One region of the Bacillus sp. N1(2025) genome, then DNA from elsewhere that is predicted to be linked to it. Evidence: a T-box and tRNA genes for the amino acid it is inferred to sense, from the RefSeq annotation. Region 1 holds a T-box; the other holds one or more tRNA genes.
What was found. A T-box is a leader RNA that pairs with one kind of tRNA and senses whether it is charged. The one in region 1 lies ahead of thrS (threonine--tRNA ligase), so its partner is inferred to be a tRNA-Thr.

Region 1 (9,685 bases):
TATCGTAAATTACATGCTGTTTGTCGCAGAAGAAGTGCGTGAATATATGGCGCAATTAGGCTTTAAGACGCTTGATGAAATGATCGGACGGACAGACGTTCTTCATGTCAGTGAACGTGCAAAAGCGCATTGGAAAGCGGGCCAGCTTGATTTATCCACACTGCTGTACCAGCCTGAAGGCGTACGTACTTTCCGTACGGCGCAAAACCATAAAATCGACGAGTCGCTTGATATGACGGTTATTCTTCCGGCGGTGCAGGCTGCAATTGAAGCCGGTCAGGAAGCGGAAGCTGAAATCAAGATCAATAATACAAATCGTGTAGCCGGAACCGTGACGGGAAGTGAAATTTCTAAACGCTACGGAGCTGAAGGCCTGCCGGATGATACAATCAGACTTCATTTTACCGGATCAGCCGGACAGAGTTTCGGAGCATTTGTCCCTAAAGGGATGACGCTTCATTTGAACGGCGATTCAAATGACTACGTAGGCAAAGGGCTTTCAGGCGGAAAAATCATCGTGAAAGCGCCTGATGCCTTCAATTGTGAAACACACGATAACGTTATTATCGGGAACGTCGCATTTTACGGAGCAACAAGCGGGGAAGCGTACATTAACGGGCGCGCCGGTGAACGTTTTGCAGTCCGTAACAGCGGAGTCAATGTCGTTGTAGAAGGTATCGGAGACCACGGCTGTGAATACATGACAGGCGGCCGGGTTGTCGTCCTCGGCGAAGTCGGCAAAAACTTCGGGGCGGGAATGTCAGGCGGTATCGCATACGTCCTGAGTGATGATGCCAAAGCATTTAAACGCAAATGCAACATGGAAATGATTTCATTTGAAAAGCTGACGGATGAGGCTGAGATCAAAGAAGTGCAAGAAATGGTCAAACGGCACGCGGCGCTGACAAACAGCAAAAAAGCCGCAGATCTCCTGGACAATTGGGAAAAAGCCGCAGAAACCTTTATCAAAGTCATTCCGAAAAACTATAAACAAATGCTCCTCAGCATCGAAGAACAAAAAGCGGCGGGTTTATCAGAAGAAGACGCAATTATGTATGCTTTTGAAGCCAATACAAAGGTTCACCAAACGCCTGCCAAAGACCATAAACAAGCGGTAGTACAGTAAGAAAGGGGAGAGGAACATGGGGAAACCAACTGGATTCATGGAAGAAAAACGAGAAAAACCGGCTGAGCGGGACCCTCTCACTCGCTTAAAGGATTGGAAAGAGTATTCGGCTCCATTTTCAGATGAAGCGTCAAAGCGGCAGGGGGCGCGGTGTATGGATTGCGGCACACCGTTTTGCCAAATCGGCGCTGATATCAACGGTTTTACCTCCGGCTGCCCGATTTATAATCTGATACCGGAGTGGAATGACCTCGTCTATCGGGGGCGCTGGAAAGAAGCCTTGGAGCGCCTTCTGAAAACGAATAACTTTCCTGAATTCACAGGGCGGGTCTGTCCCGCTCCTTGTGAAGGATCTTGTACGCTGGCCATTTCAGATCCGGCTGTTTCAATTAAAAACATCGAGCGGACGATCATTGACAAAGGGTTTGAAAACGGATGGATTCAGCCGAGAATTCCAGCGAAACGCACAGGTAAAAAAGTCGCTGTCGTCGGTTCAGGCCCGGCAGGTTTGGCAAGCGCTGATCAGCTGAATCAAGCCGGTCATTCCGTAACAGTCTATGAGCGTGCCGACAGAGCCGGCGGCCTGCTGATGTACGGCATTCCGAGCATGAAGCTTGAGAAAAATGTCGTCGAACGCCGTATAAAGCTTTTGACGCAGGAAGGTATAGATTTTGTGACAAATACCGAAATCGGCGTTGACATAACAGCAGATGAGCTGAAAGAACAATTTGATGCCGTCATTTTGTGCACAGGCGCCCAAAAGCAGCGCAATCTGCTGATTGAAGGCCGGGAAGCAAAAGGCGTCCATTATGCGATGGACTATTTAACACTGGCGACGAAAAGCTATTTAGATTCCAACTTCAAAGACAAACAATTTATAGACGCTAAAGGGAAAGACGTCATCGTAATCGGCGGAGGAGACACAGGAGCTGATTGCGTGGCAACCGCGCTGCGTCAAAAAGCGCGCAGCGTGCATCAGTTCGGGAAACATCCTAAACTTCCTCAAACGCGCACGAACGACAATATGTGGCCTGAACAGCCGCACGTCTTTACCCTTGAATACGCCTATGAAGAAGCGCAGGCAAAGTTCGGCAAAGACCCTAGAGAATATTCAATTCAGACGACAAAAATGGTGGCCGATAAGCAGGGCCGCTTACAAGAGATTCACACCATTCAAATGGAAAAAGTCAGAAACGAATTCGGAAAGTATGAATTTCATGAACTGCCCGGTACAGAAAAAGTATGGCCTGCTCAGCTGGTGTTCATCGCCATCGGTTTTGAAGGGACAGAACAGCCATTATTGAAACAGTTCGGTGTCGATTCGGCAAATCATAAAATTCAGGCGGCATATGGGGATTATAAAACGAATGTTGACGGTGTTTTCGCCGCAGGGGATGCGAGAAGGGGCCAAAGCCTGATTGTATGGGCGATTAATGAAGGCCGGGAAGCAGCGCGCGAAGTCGACAGTTATTTAATGGGGAGCACTGTTTTACCGTAAATAAAGGGGTTTATTTATAAAACCGGCTGGGATCAGCCGGTTTTTCGTATTGAAATGAAACCTCCTTCTTCCTGTATTGGTCATATAAGGGTAACATGGAAGATAACATATGGATTTTTGTTTTACAGAGTGGAGAGATTGTTTTCTTCCGCAAACTGAGACGATTTGCAAGCCTTGAGCCGTTTATTGTGACGCCTTAAAAAACGTGACGGGCTCTGTATGTCTGCAGTCGATTTGCGGGCAGATTTTAATTGATGAAGAAAAACATATTGAATTTCAAGCGGAAACGCTTATAAACACATAAGGAAACGGACGGGTCCGCTCCTCTTTTTTAGACATCCAAACGAAAGCCGATATTGCCGAACTGCCGTCCTTCCCGCATTCTGTTAAAAGCGGCAGCTGCTTCACTGAGAGGGTACATGCGGTCGATAATGGGACGGATGCCGCAGCGGTTTATCAATTCCAGCATATCCGCGAATTCCTCATTGCTTCCCATTGATGTACCGAGAATATGAATCTGCGGAAAAAACAGCGAGCGAATAGGAAATCCGAGCTGATCGCCTGAACTGGCGCCAAATGTTACGATCCGGCCATTCGGTTTCATAATGTCAAGATAGTGTTGAAACAAGGCGGGGCCTACACCGTCAAGTATGATATCTGCTTTTTCGCCATTCAGCGCCTCATTCCAGTCACCGTAGCTGTCAATTGCCCGGTCTGCACCGTATGACAGTGCGGTTTGTTTTTTGTTTTCGCTGCGGGAAGTGACGCTGACTGTCGCTCCGATAGCTTTTGCCATTAATAAGGCATATGTTGCCACGCCGCTTCCGATGCCCGGAAGGATAAGGTGTTCGCCTTTTTTTAATTGTCCTTTTGTAAATAAGGCGCGATAAGCGGTTAATGCTGATAACGGCAGCACGCCCGCTTCCTCCCAAGTCAGGTGTTCGGGTTTTAAAACGGCATTTTCCTCAGGAACGATGACATAAGGTGAAAATGTTCCGTCGCTCGGACCACCTAAAATATCAGGGACGGCTGGTACGTCCTCAACAGTCTTCCAATTCAGCACCGGGTTGATGATGACTTCTGCATGCAGTAAATGAGACCGGACGCCGTGTCCTATTTCGGTTACGATTCCCGCGCCGTCTGAACCGAGAGTAAATTCATGGTTTCCGGTTTTGTGTTTTTTCATTAAAAACAAATCGCGATGGTTTAATCCGGCTGTTTTCAGCTTTATTTTTACTTCGCCGTTTCCCGGCCGTTTGTCAGGTGCCTGCCTGAAATCAAAGCCATTTTCGTGTATGATAAGGGCATTCATCATTCTTCTCTCCTTTATAATTGATGAGAAAGATTTTACAGGCTGTATCAGCTGCAGTAAATAAATGAAAATTGATAGCCGGCTATCAATAAAAATCATAACAAGAAGGTGTCCTTACATGGAAAGCGGAGACTTAAAGATTTTTCAGGCTGTCGCCCGCAAAGGAAGTATTTCAAAGGCGGCAGAAAGCCTGCATTATGTTCAATCAAATGTGACAAACCGGATTCAGCAGCTGGAACGGCAATTGCAAACACAGCTTTTTTACCGCACAAATCGGGGGATGACGCTGACGCCCGCAGGTGAAAACTTATTGAAAGACGCAGACAGAATCCTTCAATTGCTGCATGAGGCGCAAAAAACGGCGCAAGAGGCAGGCGATCCGAACGGCCCGCTTCGAATCGGTTCTCTTGAAACGGCGGCAGCCGTCCATCTCCCTCAATTTTTCACGGAGTATTGCAGCCGTTACCCGAAAGTACAGCTGTCTCTGTCAACCGGTGATACACATACCTTAGTGCAGCGCGTCTTACATTATGAGCTGGACGGCGCTTTTGTTTATGGACCGGTCGAATACGAAGATCTTGAGCAAGTCGCTGTATTTCAAGAAGAATTGGTCTTGGTCTCAAATGAGCGGGAAGGCAGTTTGCAAGACTTGTTGCGAGAGCCGATTCTTTATTTTGCCGCGGGCTGTTCGCACCGCCGCAAAATAAAAAACATACTGAAAGAAGAGGCAGTGCCCGCACATAAAATCATTGAATTCGGTACGTTGGAAGCCATTATTGGGGCGGTGCAGGCGGGGATGGGGGTTTCCTTTCTGCCTGCATCAGCCGTCCGTTATTTTCAAAACAGGAAAAATCTTTTTCTTCATGAGCTCCCTGAACATTTTCGGAATATGAATATATCATTCATCTACCGGAGTGATTTATTTTTGACATCGGCGTTTGAAGAACTGCTGAATGGATTAAAAGCATTACCGAACGGAAGATGAGAAAACAGGACAGCTGTGTACGCCAATTTTTTTCGTTCTGGTTTTTCTTAAAAAAACTTTCTTTTTCGGAAAATTTATGTATAATAAAAGAAAGTTTTTCGGATAAAGTATCTGCAATGATAAGGACATGAGACATTTTAACCGGCCATACAGAGAGGGAGGGCGCGGCTGAGACCTTCCCGGCACGAAGAATGAGCTTACCGCCTTTTGAGCTGTATCGGTGAACGAAAGCAGCCGATACCGTATAGCCGCGTTACGGCAAAAATGAGCCGTCACTTGAAGTGGCGGGAATTTGGGTGGAACCGCGGGTCTGACACACACTCGTCCCTTTTTTGGGATGAGTGTGTTTTTATGTTTATATAAGAAAAATGGCAATGATAAAGGACATGAGACATTTTAACCGGCCATACAGAGAGGGGAGGCGCGGCTGAGACCTTCCCGGCACGAAGAATGAGCTTACCGCCTTTTGAGCTGTATCGGTGAACGAAAGCAGCCGATACCGTATAGCCGCGTTACGGCAAAAATGAGCCGTCACTTAAAGTGGCGGGAATTTGGGTGGAACCGCGGGTCTGACACACACTCGTCCCTTTCTTTGGGATGAGTGTGTTTTTTATTTTATTAAAAATAAAGGAGAGATCAGACCGTGAAGAAGCCACACATTGTGATTACTTTTCCTGATGGAAAACAAAAAAAATACCGGAAAGGCGTTACGTTAGAAGAGATCGCTCAATCAATCAGTCCGAGTCTGAAAAAGGCGTCTGCCGCCGGAAAGGTAAACGGATCGTTATATGACCTTAGAAGAAGCATTCATAAGGATGCGGCGATTGAACTGTGCAGTTTTCAGTCTGAAGCAGGACTGGAAGTGATGAGACACACAGCAGCACACGTATTGGCGCAAGCGGTAAAACGTCTGTATCCGAAGGTTTGTTTAGGGATCGGACCCGTTATTGACAATGGCTTTTATTATGACTTTGATATGGATGAAACGATTACTGAAAAAGACCTGGCCGTCATTGAAAAAGAGATGAACCGAATCATTTCGGAAAATCCGGAAATTATCAGAGAAGAAATCCCCAGAGAAGAGGCAGAGCAGCTGTTTGCTCATGAACCGCTGAAGCTTGAGCTCTTAGCGGGTATTCCGCAGACTGATACAATCAGTATATACCGCCAGAGCGAATTCATTGATTTATGCCGGGGTCCGCACTTGGCGTCTGCCGGACAGATAAAAGCTTTTTCGCTCACTCATGTATCAGGGGCTTATTGGCGCGGCGACAGCAACCAAAAAATGCTCCAGCGCATCTATGGGAAAGCATTTTCCTCAGAAAAGGAGCTGAACAGACATTTTCAGCTGTTGAAAGAGGCGGAGATGAGAAATCATCGGAAATTGGGAGCGGAGTTACAACTTTTTATGTTTTCGGAAGAGGCGCCGGGTATGCCTTTTTATCTGCCGAACGGTCAGTTTATCCGAAACACGCTTGAATCATTTCTGCGTTCAAAGCAGGATGCCTATCATTATCAGGAAGTGCGTACCCCTATGATGATGAACCAGCGTCTTTGGGAGCAATCCGGCCACTGGGATCATTATAAAGAGAATATGTATTTCTCAGAAGCCGATCATCAGCGCTTCGCGTTAAAGCCGATGAACTGCCCCGGCCACATGCTCATATTTAAAGAAAAGCTTCGTTCTTATCGTGATCTTCCGATTCGGATGGCTGAGTTCGGTCAGGTGCACCGTCACGAATTCAGCGGGGCGCTTAATGGCCTGCTCCGCGTCAGATCTTTTTGCCAAGATGACGCACACATTTTTGTAACGCAGGATCAGATCGAGAGTGAGATCGCTTCGGCACTGCAGCTGATTCACGAGGTGTACACCGCATTTGGTTTTTCCTATGATATTGAGCTGTCAACAAGACCGGAAGATTACATGGGAAGCGAACGCTTGTGGGACAGGGCTGAGAGCGCATTAGAAAAAGTATTAAAAGAACAGGGATATCGTTTTCGGTTTAATCGGGGAGATGGCGCATTTTACGGACCGAAAATTGATATTCATATAAAAGATGCGCTGAACCGGAGCCATCAATGCGCCACTGTCCAACTGGATTTTCAAATGCCGGAGAAATTTGATTTAACATATATTGATGAAAAAAACCAAAAAGTCCGTCCTGTTGTCATCCACCGAGCGGTATTCGGATCTCTCGACAGATTTCTCGGAATCATTACAGAACATTTCGGGGGAGCGTTCCCTTTATGGCTTGCACCGGTACAGGCAAAAATCATCCCAGTATCAAACACCGCACACCGGGACTGCGCAGAACAGGTGCACCTGCAAATGAAGAAAGCGGGTATCCGGGCTGAGCTCGATCAGCGCGATGAAAAACTCGGCTATAAAATCAGAGAAGCACAAATGAAAAAAATACCGTATATTGCTGTTGTGGGAGATCAAGAGTGCCGCCATCAATCTGTACATGTACGGCAATACGGGCGGGAAGACACATTTGAAGAGAATGTGAGTGATTTTATGTCCCGGATCATAAGAGAGGCAAAACAAAAAATAGAGATTGAAGAAAAACTACATTGACATATCGTAAAATCACGATATAATAAAGCGTATGAAACCTATTGATGTTTTTAAAGCGTTGTCTAATGAGTCACGGCTTGAGATTTTACAATGGCTGAAAGAGCCGGACCGTCACTTCGCCCCGCATGATGGCATTGATATGAATGAGATCGGAGTATGTGTCAGCCAGATCACCGATAAGCTTCAGATGACACAGTCAACGGCGTCTCAATATCTTTCCATTCTTCAGCGGGCGGGCCTTATCCAAACAAAACGGATTGGCAAATACACCTATTATAAAAGAGATGAAGAAGCGATAAAGGCGATGGCCGATTATTTTCAGCGCGAAATGTAGGGCTGAATCCTTTAGAAGAGGGATTCAGTTTCTTTTTCCGGCTACACATCGACATATTGCGATTTGTTTCTGTTTGTTCAACCTTTTATATCGATATATCACAATATATCTTTATATAAAACATCAATGAAGGAGTGTGTCAGGTGCAAAATACCTGGAAGATTTACATTTTGGCAATTATCAGTTTTTTAGTGGGGACGTCTGAATATGTGATATCCGGGATGCTTGATAAAATTGCAGGTTCCTTGGGAGTTACTGTGGCAGCGGCAGGGCAGCTGATTACGATTTTTTCACTTGTTTATGCAATCGGAACGCCTGTCATGATGGCCCTTACAGCAAAACTGGACAGAAGGAAGCTCATGATCTATGCTCTTGGATTGTTTGTAATCGGAAATATCATTTCTTTCCTTGTGCAGGGATTCGGCTTATTTGCGGGAGCGCGGGTGATCATGGCGCTTGGAGCAGGAACCGTGGTGGTCACCGCGCTTACGATCGCAGCAAAAATCGCTCCCCCGGGAAAACAGGCAAGTTCTCTCGCGACCGTCATTATGGGGTTTACGGCGGCGCTCATTATCGGTGTTCCGATCGGAAGAACCGTGTCTGAAGCTTTTGGCTGGAAGGTGGTTTTCGCCGGAATTGCGGCAATCGGAATCATTGCCATGCTTATTATACGTTTCGCGTTGCCTGAGATAAAAGGAGATAAACCGGTGCCGCTCATTCAGCAATTTTCTCTTTTGAAGAAACGAAAGGTGGCTGTCGGGCTGGCCATTACGTTTTTTTGGCTCGGAGGCTATTCGGTTGCGTATACGTACCTTTCTCCGTATTTACTGAACGTTACTCATATCGGAAGCGGAATACTGAGTACATTGCTGCTTATTTTCGGTGTTGCAAGTCTTGCCGGTTCTAAAGCAGGCGGTTTCAGCGCAGACAAATGGGGGGCGCGTATGACATTAACCGGCGGAATGGCGCTTCATGCTATCATGCTCATGTTATTGCCGTTTGTCACACATTCTGCTTTCGGAGCGGCGGCAGTGCTTATATTTTGGTCCTTCGCAGCCTGGTCATCCGGGCCTGCTCAGCAGTATCATTTGGCAACGATGGAGCCTGAATCATCGGGTGTATTACTTGGCCTCAACCAGTCTGTGATGCAGCTGGCTATGGCAGCCGGGGCGGGCATCGGGGGCATTGTTGTCACTCATCTGTCTCTTGCGTCAGTGACATGGATCGGATCAGCGGGTGTTGTCATCGCGATGTGCGGCGTGCTTTCGCTTGTATCATTAACGTCTGAAAAAACCTCATCTGAATACAGTGCAGAATAAACAAAAGCCTCATTTCTCAGCTTGAGAAACGAGGCTTTTTGTCTTGTTATTTTTTATAATTTTTCAAGTTTACGCCGATTGCGGCTCCGTTTCGGCTTGAGTCGGCAACTCCGGTGAAGGTGCCGTTTTCACGGTCGATCAGGATGCTTTGCACATTACCGATATCAACCGGGCTGCTGCCGAATTTATGCCCCATTTCGTTCAGTTTTGTGCGGGCTTCTTCCGGCACTCCTTTTTCATATCGATAGGATGTCATGCTGTTTGTGTAAATTCTCGGCTCTTCGACTGCCGCTTTCAGATCCATGCCGTACTCAACTTTGTTCAGGATCGTTTGCAGGACGGAAGAAATAATCGTTGCTCCGCCGGGGGAGCCGACAGTCAGGACAGGTTCGTTATTTTTGAATAAAATAGTCGGAGTCATGCTGCTGAGCGGACGTTTATTCGGCTGCACTTCATTTGCGCCGCCAGGCACCGCATCGAAGTCTGTTAACTCATTATTCAGCACAACGCCGTATCCGGGAACCATAATGCCG
Region 2 (9,685 bases), on a different contig from region 1:
CGGCGACAAGGGCTCCCTCCAGCATATGTCCGGAGATACGTGTATCACGGCCGATCAGCACTTTCGGGCGCTGCTTATCTTTGGTCAGGACATAACCGCCAAAACGCCCAACTTTAAAGGCCAGCTCTGGCGTAAGCTCGCTGTTGGCAACACCTCTTACACCATCTGTTCCAAAATACTTGCCCATTTTGTATCGCTCCTTTTTCATTCTGTTGAAGAAGAATCAGCGCTTGATCCGTCTTCATCCTGGTCTTGATTTTGATCCTGGTTTTGACTTTTATTCTGATCGCTGTCAGTGTCGTCTTCCCGGTTCTTGTTCTTGTCTTTGTCTGCGTCTCCGCTTGTGCCGTTCTTATTGCCGGAATCAGCGGAACCGCCGTTATTTTTATTTGAACTTGTGTTTTTCTTAGAAGTCAGCTTGATCTTAACCGTGTCTTTTGACAGGGACCATGTGACGTTTTGCGGGCCGTTTACTTCAAGCTTTACAGAGTGCTCTCCGTCATCCAAGTCCGAGACATTGGCATACAGTTCAATGTCTGACTTTTTCAGCGCCTTAATGTTGGCGGGAGAGCCTTTGGCCGTAATATTTATCGCCTGCGATTCAGGATCGAGAAACTCAATCTGCTGTGAGCCTCCCAGTCCGACCGTCTTGATTCCGACATTGTCAAAATCCTTTTTGTCTTCGCTGTCCACTTTAACATGAAGCGTGATTTTTTCCGGTGATACCTTAGTGACACCCTTAGGAAGCGGGATATCGGCATTGATATCGGTATCTTTATCAATTTTGCCTAAATCAAGAGATACGCCGTCAATAAATTCCAGTGAATCCAGCACATCCTGCGGGCCGTAAACCGTCACCTCACTCGGATTCGAGTCAATGCTCGCAACGCTCACCCCGTCCGGAAGACTTCCCTTCCTTTCGATTTTGAAAGGAAGCTTTTTGCTCGGACTGGCTACGGGAACTGTCACTTTAATGACTGACGGTTCAACATCAACAGGAAGTGCGTTGCCGTCTTTGTCATAGACGGTCACCTTCACTTCCTTTTCAATGGTCTCATTTGCATTTTCAAGGTTCACGGATGCTTTGACAAGTGAAATGTTATCAATCACATTTTTCGAACCTGTAATCTGCACGTTTTTCGGGCTGATAATCGGCTGCTGAGGGGTGTATCCCTTTTTCATTTTGCTTTTATTGTAGTATTCAACTTCCACGGGAAAACTCTCAGCCGTTTTTTCCTGAATCGTAACCGTCGTGACTGACGGGTTAATGGAGATCGTCAGTCCGTCCGATACGTTTTTCGCCTTCAATTCGACCTTATGAGTCCCGGTCTTCAGCTTATTCATATCGGCGTATATCTCAAAATTCTTCGTCTGTCTCGCCTTTTTCACCGCACTTGTCGAGCCTTTAATCGTGACATTTACGGTCTGGGGCACGCCGGTGACGACATAGTTCGCTTCATCATAGTATGCTTTTACAGGAATATCAGTAAGCGTAGCCTCGTCAGTCGTTGATGTCGGAAAAAAGGATTCCCCCGGCTTTTTCGGAGTCGGCGCCTGGTTGTTGTTAACCGCAACGTAAAGCAGCAGCGCAAAGAGCAATGCAATGATCTTTACAGCCCAGCGGTTGTTTAAGAATTTATCCATTTTTCTTGCCCCTCCAGTACCAGCGGTTAGAAGAAGTATCTCTGGCGTTCTTCTTAAACTCGGCTTCAAGCATTTCTTTCAGTGCTTCTTCCGTCAATTCTCTGTGAAGGTCTCCGTTTTTGGCCACACTGATGGCGCCCGTCTCTTCAGATACAATAATGGTTAAGCTGTCCGTCACTTCACTGATGCCGACAGCCGCTCTGTGACGCGTCCCCAGCTCCTTTGAAATAAACGGGCTTTCAGAAAGCGGCAGATAACAGGCAGCCGCCGCAATCTCGTTATTTTTCATAATGACCGCTCCATCATGCAGCGGTGTATTCGGGATGAAGATATTAATCAAAAGCTCCGAGCTGACCTGCGCATTAAGCGGGATGCCCGTCTCAATATAATCGCCCATTCCCGTATCGCGCTCAATCGCGATGAGTGCGCCGATGCGGCGTTTCGCCATGTAGCTGATCGATTTTGTAATCGCTTCAATTGTCTTATGCTGCGCTTCCTCCACGGGGGTTCCGCTCCTGGAAAAGAACCGGCCCCGTCCGAGCTGTTCAAGCGCCCGTCTCAGCTCAGGCTGGAATATAATGATGATCGCTAAAAATCCCCATGTTATCGCTTGGTCCATCAGCCACTGAAGCGTGCTGAGTCCCAAATATGAACTGGCCATCCGGACCAATACGATGACGACGATTCCTTTTAAAAGCTGAACCGCCTTCGTCCCGCGTATGACCATGATTAATTTATATATCACATACCAAACAAGGAGAATATCAACGGCATTGCCGAGGTATTGCAAAAATGGGATGTCCTCAAAAGCCATTTCCTCGTCCTCCAAGAATTCAGTCATTTCGTTTTTCTGTTATGAATTGTGCTGCATGAGCAATATGTACATCATATAGCGTGCTCATTATACCACATTTTGATTTCTCAAGTGAAATGAGCCAGCGCGGCGATGCACAAAAAAGAGTAAAGCGATTATACGCTTTACTCATCTTCATTCGGGTCCAAAGCGCTCACGACGCCCTGGCCCGCCGATTTCAGTTCGTACCAGACCCAGTCAAACAATTGGTTAATCTCTTCAATCTGCCCGGTGACTTGTCCGGCTGAGGCCATGTATTTTTCTCCGTTGACGACGGTCACATTGCCGTCGACTTTTCCTTCAATGAACAGCTTGCCGTTTTTTACTGTGACATCGCCCTTTACGGTCTCGCCTTCAGGGACGGTGACCGTGTGATTCTGCACGACAAGGTTCGGCTGTTTGGACACACTGAAATTGTGGTCATTATGCCAGCTGTTGAAAAAACCGCCGCCCATTAAAATCACAAAAACCGCTGCGGCTGCAATCATCGGATGAGTTTTGATCCATCGTTTTACAGAAGCGCGTTTTTTCTCTTTTGGAAGATTCGCCATAACTTTGGCAGTAAAATCAGCAGGGGCCGTGACATGCGATGTGCTTCGGACGAGTGCTACGGATTTCTCCATTTCATGAAAATGCCGTTTGCAATTCCCGCATGACTGCAAATGTTGTTTTAATACGTTTTCATCTTCAGGAAGGATATCTCCATCAAGATGCTTATGCATAAGCTGCACGATCTGTTCAGGACAGCTCATTTCATCACCCCACTTAAAGATCCCTCAATTGTTTTCTAAGAGCCTCTCTGCCTCTGTGTATCCTTGTCTTGACGGTGCCGACAGGGATATTCAGAATCTCCCCGATTTCAATTAAAGAGAGTTCGTCAATATACTTTAATACAATAACCGTTCTGTACTTGTCAGGCAGCTTTAAAATCTTTTTCTGAATTGTGTCCGACAGCTCCAATGACAATACGGCGTCTTCAGGGAGAACCCCGTCCGCGGCGATCTGCGAATACATCGTCAGCCCTTCTGCTCCCGCTACTTCTGCGTCCAGATAGTAATCAGGCTTTTTCTTGCGGATGCGGTCAATGGTCAGGTTGGTCGCAATTCTGTAAAGCCACGTTGAAAACTTTCTGTTGATATCGAAACTGTCGATATTGACATACGCTCTGATAAAAGCTTCCTGCGCAATATCTTCCGCTTCGTGAACATTGCCGAGCATGCGGTAGCAAAGCTGGTAAATCTTATCTTTATAAAGGTCAACGATTTCTGCAAACGCATTTTGATCGCCTTTTTTGACTTGCTTGATTCTTTTTTTAATCAGGTTTTCCATGTTTTATCTTACCTCTGCCCTTCACCGGTCTGTATCTATACGTTGATTGTTTTAAAAGGTTTCATTTTTTTATTACATTTATTTTACCAAATTTCAGGCAGGGTGTAGATGGAAAATACAGAATATACTGCCTTAACAGCAGCTTAAAAATAGTATATCTGATGAACAATCAGAAATCGAAACAAAATGCTGATAAAAAAAGACACCTTTATGCAAAAGGTGTCTGATACTGGGCTAGCTGGATTCGAACCAACGCATGACGGAGTCAAAGTCCGTTGCCTTACCGCTTGGCTATAGCCCAAAAATGGTGGAGGGGGGCAGATTCGAACTGCCGAACCCTGAGGGAGCGGATTTACAGTCCGCCGCGTTTAGCCACTTCGCTACCCCTCCGTATTTTTTTGAAAAACAGTGCCGGCCAGAGGACTTGAACCCCCAACCTACTGATTACAAGTCAGTTGCTCTACCAATTGAGCTAGGCCGGCAAATATGGTGGAGGATGACGGGCTCGAACCGCCGACCCTCTGCTTGTAAGGCAGATGCTCTCCCAGCTGAGCTAATCCTCCATATGACCCGTACGGGATTCGAACCCGTGTTACCGCCGTGAAAGGGCGGTGTCTTAACCGCTTGACCAACGGGCCGTTATGTCCGCGTCGAGCTGACAAAAGTTATTATATACAGGTTGTACCCCATTTGTAAAGAGAAAAATTATTTTTTTTATTTTCAAACTTTTTTACCCGTTTTTTAACTGAAAAACTCATCCCTCCTCTCTTATTTCATTTATGATGAAAGTATCAAAATATTGAAGGGAATGGACACAGATGATCTTAGTCAGCTCTTGTCTCGGCGGTATCGAATGCAGGTATAACGGCTCTCACGCCGCTTCGGAAAAAATCCGCAGACTCGTAGAAGAAAAGAAAGCTGTTATGGTCTGCCCCGAACTTTTGGGCGGCTTCACCACTCCCCGCGAACCGGCGGAAATCATCGGCGGCACGGGCGAAGACGTGCTGAACGGAACAGCAAAAATCGTAACGGCATCAGGCGAAGACGTTACGGCTTTATATATGGACGGCGCGGAAAAAACGTTAGCATACGCAAAAGAAATAGGCGCCGCAACGGTCATCCTTAAAGAAAACAGCCCGTCCTGCGGCAGCAGCTTTATCTATGACGGCACTTTCTCAGGAAAAAAAATACTCGGAGACGGCATCACTTCCGCTCTTTTAAAACGGGCAGGCTGCCGTGTTCTATCAGAAGATGAATTGGATCAATTATAAAAAAGGAGAGTAGATATCATGGATGTAGCCCTGTCCTTTTATAAACCGGAGCATGCAGACGGGCTTAACGGGTTTGTGCTGAGTGAAGAAGATAAAAAGTTCACAGCTCTGCCGATAGATGTCCTGCCGCAGGCTCTTGTCATCCGGGATCGCTACCCGACAGTCATTTTAAAAGAAGACCGCCCCGTCGGTTTTTTTATTTTACATACCTCAAAAGAAACCATTGCCCCGTATTCGAACAATGTGTCTGCCATTTTGCTGAGTGCGCTGTCCTTACATGCACCGCATCAGGGAAAAGGTTATGCCAAACAAGCGATGCTGCAGCTCCCCGCTTTTGTCGCAAATTACTTTCCTTGGTGTGATGAAATCGTGCTTGCAGTAAACCATCGCAATCATCGTGCAAAGAACCTGTACCGGTCTTCCGGTTTTATTGATAAAGGGCGGCGCAGGATCGGCCCGATCGGTGAACAGCACATTCTGCATCATTTTTTGTGAAAGCGCTTGATTATCCATCTCATCCCTGCCGATTTTTCTTGAAACATCTATTCAGAAGCCCATATACTTCAAGTATTAACGACTTGGGAGGGTACAATCATGACAGACCGGCTTAACATTCACAGATTGACCACAGAAACCAGAAATCCGCAGACCGCTTCAATCCATCAAGCAGACACGATGGAAATTCTCCGCATCATTAACGAAGAGGATTTCAAAGTGGCTGAAGCCGTTCAGCAGGTGCTGCCCGATATTCAGATTGCCGTTCAATTCGCCCATCAGTCCTTACGGCGAAACGGCAGGCTGATTTATGCGGGAGCGGGCACAAGCGGCAGGCTCGGTGTACTGGATGCGGTTGAATGCCCGCCTACATACAGCGTAAGTCCCGACACCGTCATCGGTCTGATGGCCGGAGGGGCAGACGCCTTTTTGCAAGCGGCTGAAGGTATAGAAGACAGCGAGGAAACCGGCGCTCTCGATCTCAAAACGATCGGACTTACCTCAGAAGACACCGTGATCGCCATCGCGGCAAGCGGGCGCACGCCGTATGCGGCCGGTGCGCTGAAATACGCAAAAACAATCGGCGCCAAAACTGTCGCGCTCACATGCAATAAACACTCATTGATCAGCACTTATGCCGATCACAGCATCGAAGTCGTCGTCGGCCCCGAAGTGATTACAGGGTCAACACGAATGAAAGCGGCGACGGCACATAAAATGATTCTGAACATGATTTCCACGGCCGTGATGATCAAAAGCGGCAAAGTGTACGAAAATTTAATGGTGGACGTTCATGTCAGCAACGAAAAATTGAAAGAACGCGCAATCGGCATTATCCAAAGCATCACGGGCGTTCCGTACGACAAGGCAAAAGAAACGCTTGAGGCCGCAGGCAGCCATGTCAAAACGGCAATCGTCATGCTGAAGACGAATTCGGACGAAACACACGCGAAGGCACTGCTCAAAGAATCAGACGGCTTCATTGACAAAGCCATTGAACAGCACGTTTCAAAAGAAAAAGAACGCTGATCGTTCTTTGGTGGAAATAATGTGCTTTTACGAGCCCGCGCCGTTTTCATAATCGGCGCAGGCGCTTTTAGGACGCGTTTCAGGCACAGCTCCCCGGGAAAAATCGCACGGACAAAGGAGGATCTCCATGAGCAAAGAGGCATTTTATCAATCACTGGCCAAAGATGTCCTGGACAATTGCGGCGGTTCATCGAATATTTCAGGCTTTACCCACTGTATGACACGCCTGAGGATTACACCTTTAGATCAGGACAAAACGGATATTGAAGCACTGAAACAGCTTGACGGGGTAATAGGCGTCGTCGAAGCCGAAACACTGCAGATCATTCTCGGCACGGGTGTCGTCAATCATGTCGCCGACGCTTTCGCAAAACTTATGTCATCCGGAAAAAACATTGATTTAAAAGAAGCCGCCTCACGGAAAAAAGCCGATCTCAACAGAAAAAACACCACACCCATCACACGGTTTCTGAGAAAAATATCAAGCATCTTCATCCCCCTTATTCCCGCACTCATTGCATCAGGTTTAATCACCGGTATTACGAAAGCCGTCATTCAGGCCGGCTGGCTCCCGAAAGAATCCCAAATCGCACTTATTTTAACGGTTATCGGTTCAGGCTTGTTCACTTACCTCGGCGTCCTTGTCGGCATCAATGCGGCGAAGGAATTCGGCGGGACACCCGCGATGGGCGGCCTTGCGGGCATATTGATCCTTAACCCTGAGATCGCCAATATCAGTTTGTTCGGAGAGAATCTGCTCCCGGGCAGGGGAGGATTAATCGGCGTTCTTTTCGCTGCGGTTTTTATCGCTTATACCGAACGGTTTATCAGAAAGTACGTCCATCAATCCATCGACATTATCGTCACGCCTACATTGTCTTTACTTATCACCGGGCTGGTGACATATGTCGTGTTTATCCCTGCAGGCGGTTTTATTTCTGATCTGATTACATCAGGTTTATTGTCACTGCTGAATGTCGGGGGAGTGCTCTCAGGGTTTGTACTGGGAGCCGCCTTCCTGCCGCTTGTCGTCACCGGCCTGCATCAAGGCTTGACCCCCGTACATTTGGAATTAATCCGATCAATCGGAGATGACCCGCTTCTTCCGATTCTCGCGATGGGAGGCGCGGGTCAAGTAGGGGCGGCCTTCGCCATCTTTATGAAAACAAAAAAAGCCTCATTGAAAAGAGCGATCGGCGGAGGACTTCCATCCGGTCTGCTCGGAATCGGAGAGCCGCTCATCTTCGGCGTCACGCTCCCGCTCGGCCGGCCGTTTTTGACGGCGTGTTTAGGGGCGGGAATCGGCGGCGCCTTTCAAGCCCATTTTCAGGTGGCTACTTTTTCAATCGGTGTCTCCGGCCTTCCGCTCTCGTTTCTCGTACAGCCGGCTCAAATCGTTTTGTATATCATCGGTCTCTTCATCTCTTACGCGGCGGGCTTTGTGTTTACTTATGCGTTCGGATTTAAGGATGACATGGCTGCTGAATTTGAATAAACCGGGAGGGATCAGAATATGAAAACACTGACAGCCGCCATACTCACAATGGTCATCAGCCTCTCTTTTCTGCCGCAGCACAAAGCCGAAGCCCAATCCAAATTATACGACGCAGCAAAGCTCAGAAAGGTTGATCAAATGATTGAAAAAGACATCGCAGCTGGATTCCCCGGAGCCGTCCTCGTCGTCGTAAAGGACGGACGGGTGATCAAAAAGAAAGCATACGGCTACAGCAAAAAATATGACGGGAACACCCTTTTGACCCGTCCGAAAAAAATGAAAACATCAACCATGTTTGATCTAGCTTCCAATACAAAAATGTACGCGGCCAATTTTGCATTACAGCGACTCGTCAGCCAGGGAAAGCTTGATGTGTATCAAAAAGTCTCGGCTTACCTTCCTGATTTCAAAGACAGAAAAGGCGATCCGATTCAAGAAAAAGACCGCATTCGCGTCATCGATGTGCTCCAGCACCAATCCGGTCTGCCGGCAAGCTTTTATTTCTATCAGCCGGACACCGCAGGCCCTTTGTATTCACAAGAACGGGATAAAACGATCCGTTTTCTCACCCAAATCCCGCTTGAATACAAACCGGGAACAAAACACGTATACAGCGATATCGGTTACATGCTTCTCGGCTGCATCATTGAAAACATAACCGGAAAAACCCTTGATGCCTATGCGGAACAAGAACTGTACAAACCGCTGAAACTGACGCACACACTGTTCAATCCGCTGCAAAAAGGCTTTAAAGAAAAAGCATTCGCAGCTACTGAACGTTTAGGCAACACACGTGACGGAGTCATCCATTTCCCTCACATCAGGACGTATACGCTGCAGGGGGAAGTTCACGATGAAAAAGCATTTTACTCCATGGGAGGGGTGTCCGGTCACGCCGGGCTGTTTTCCAGAGCTGATGATATGGCCGTCCTTCTTCAAGTCATGCTGAACGGCGGCAGTTATAAACACGTTTCTCTCTTCAATAAAAGAACGGCCGATTTGTTCACAACGGCGGCATCCTCTGATCCGACTTTTGCTCTCGGCTGGCGGAAAAACGGCAGCCCGGATATGAAGTGGATGTTCGGCCCTTATGCAAGCAGGCAGGCATACGGCCATACGGGATGGACCGGCACCGTCACGATTATTGATCCCGCTTATAAGCTGGGGATCGCACTTTTGACCAATAAAAAGCATTCCCCCGTCGTCAGTCCCGGTGAAAACCCGAATGTTTTTGAAGGGGATCATTTCCCGACCGGAAGCTACGGCAGCGTCATAAAAACGATTTATGAAGCCATTGAATGATAACCCATGTCTTTTGTCCAAACTATGACGGCAGGAGGGCACCATCATGAAACTTGTCATCTCAGCTGTATTACTGTTGTTCATTGTTTTCGGCACGCATCATGCATCGACAAAACCGGACATTCCGTCACAGGCGGAACAAGCGGTATCCCGTATGACATTAGATGAAAAATTAGGGCAGATGCTCATGCCTGATTTTCGCAATTGGCAAAAAAAGGGGCAGTCATCACCTGAGGCTCTTACCCAAATGAATGACGAAGTCGCAGG

Region 2: it has a tRNA-Thr gene. The T-box ahead of thrS (threonine--tRNA ligase) is inferred to sense a tRNA for this amino acid. The anticodon was not compared.

Annotation. Positions count from the first base shown of each region.
Region 1 covers NZ_JBLTJB010000010.1:103,863-113,547, forward strand. Annotated here, with positions in the region: gene gltB (glutamate synthase large subunit) at 1-1,126, shown strand, start outside; gene gltD (glutamate synthase small subunit) at 1,143-2,624, shown strand; gene ACNFN4_RS18545 (zinc-binding dehydrogenase) at 2,956-3,936, opposite strand; gene ACNFN4_RS18550 (LysR family transcriptional regulator) at 4,055-4,921, shown strand; T-box leader at 5,029-5,253, shown strand; T-box leader at 5,287-5,512, shown strand; gene thrS (threonine--tRNA ligase) at 5,565-7,499, shown strand; gene ACNFN4_RS18560 (ArsR/SmtB family transcription factor) at 7,531-7,833, shown strand; gene ACNFN4_RS18565 (MFS transporter) at 7,977-9,152, shown strand; gene ggt (gamma-glutamyltransferase) at 9,199-9,685, opposite strand, start outside.
Region 2 covers NZ_JBLTJB010000008.1:16,037-25,721, reverse strand. Annotated here, with positions in the region: gene glmM (phosphoglucosamine mutase) at 1-187, opposite strand, end outside; gene ACNFN4_RS16525 (CdaR family protein) at 205-1,644, opposite strand; gene cdaA (diadenylate cyclase CdaA) at 1,637-2,458, opposite strand; gene rsiW (anti-sigma-W factor RsiW) at 2,623-3,249, opposite strand; gene sigW (RNA polymerase sigma factor SigW) at 3,263-3,826, opposite strand; tRNA gene ACNFN4_RS16505 (tRNA-Gln) at 4,056-4,127, opposite strand; tRNA gene ACNFN4_RS16500 (tRNA-Tyr) at 4,132-4,216, opposite strand; tRNA gene ACNFN4_RS16495 (tRNA-Thr) at 4,236-4,308, opposite strand; tRNA gene ACNFN4_RS16490 (tRNA-Val) at 4,314-4,389, opposite strand; tRNA gene ACNFN4_RS16485 (tRNA-Glu) at 4,393-4,464, opposite strand; gene ACNFN4_RS16480 (DUF523 domain-containing protein) at 4,645-5,097, shown strand; gene ACNFN4_RS16475 (GNAT family N-acetyltransferase) at 5,116-5,592, shown strand; gene murQ (N-acetylmuramic acid 6-phosphate etherase) at 5,692-6,621, shown strand; gene ACNFN4_RS16465 (PTS transporter subunit EIIC) at 6,749-8,116, shown strand; gene pbp4b (penicillin binding protein PBP4B) at 8,135-9,418, shown strand; gene ACNFN4_RS16455 (glycoside hydrolase family 3 N-terminal domain-containing protein) at 9,465-9,685, shown strand, end outside.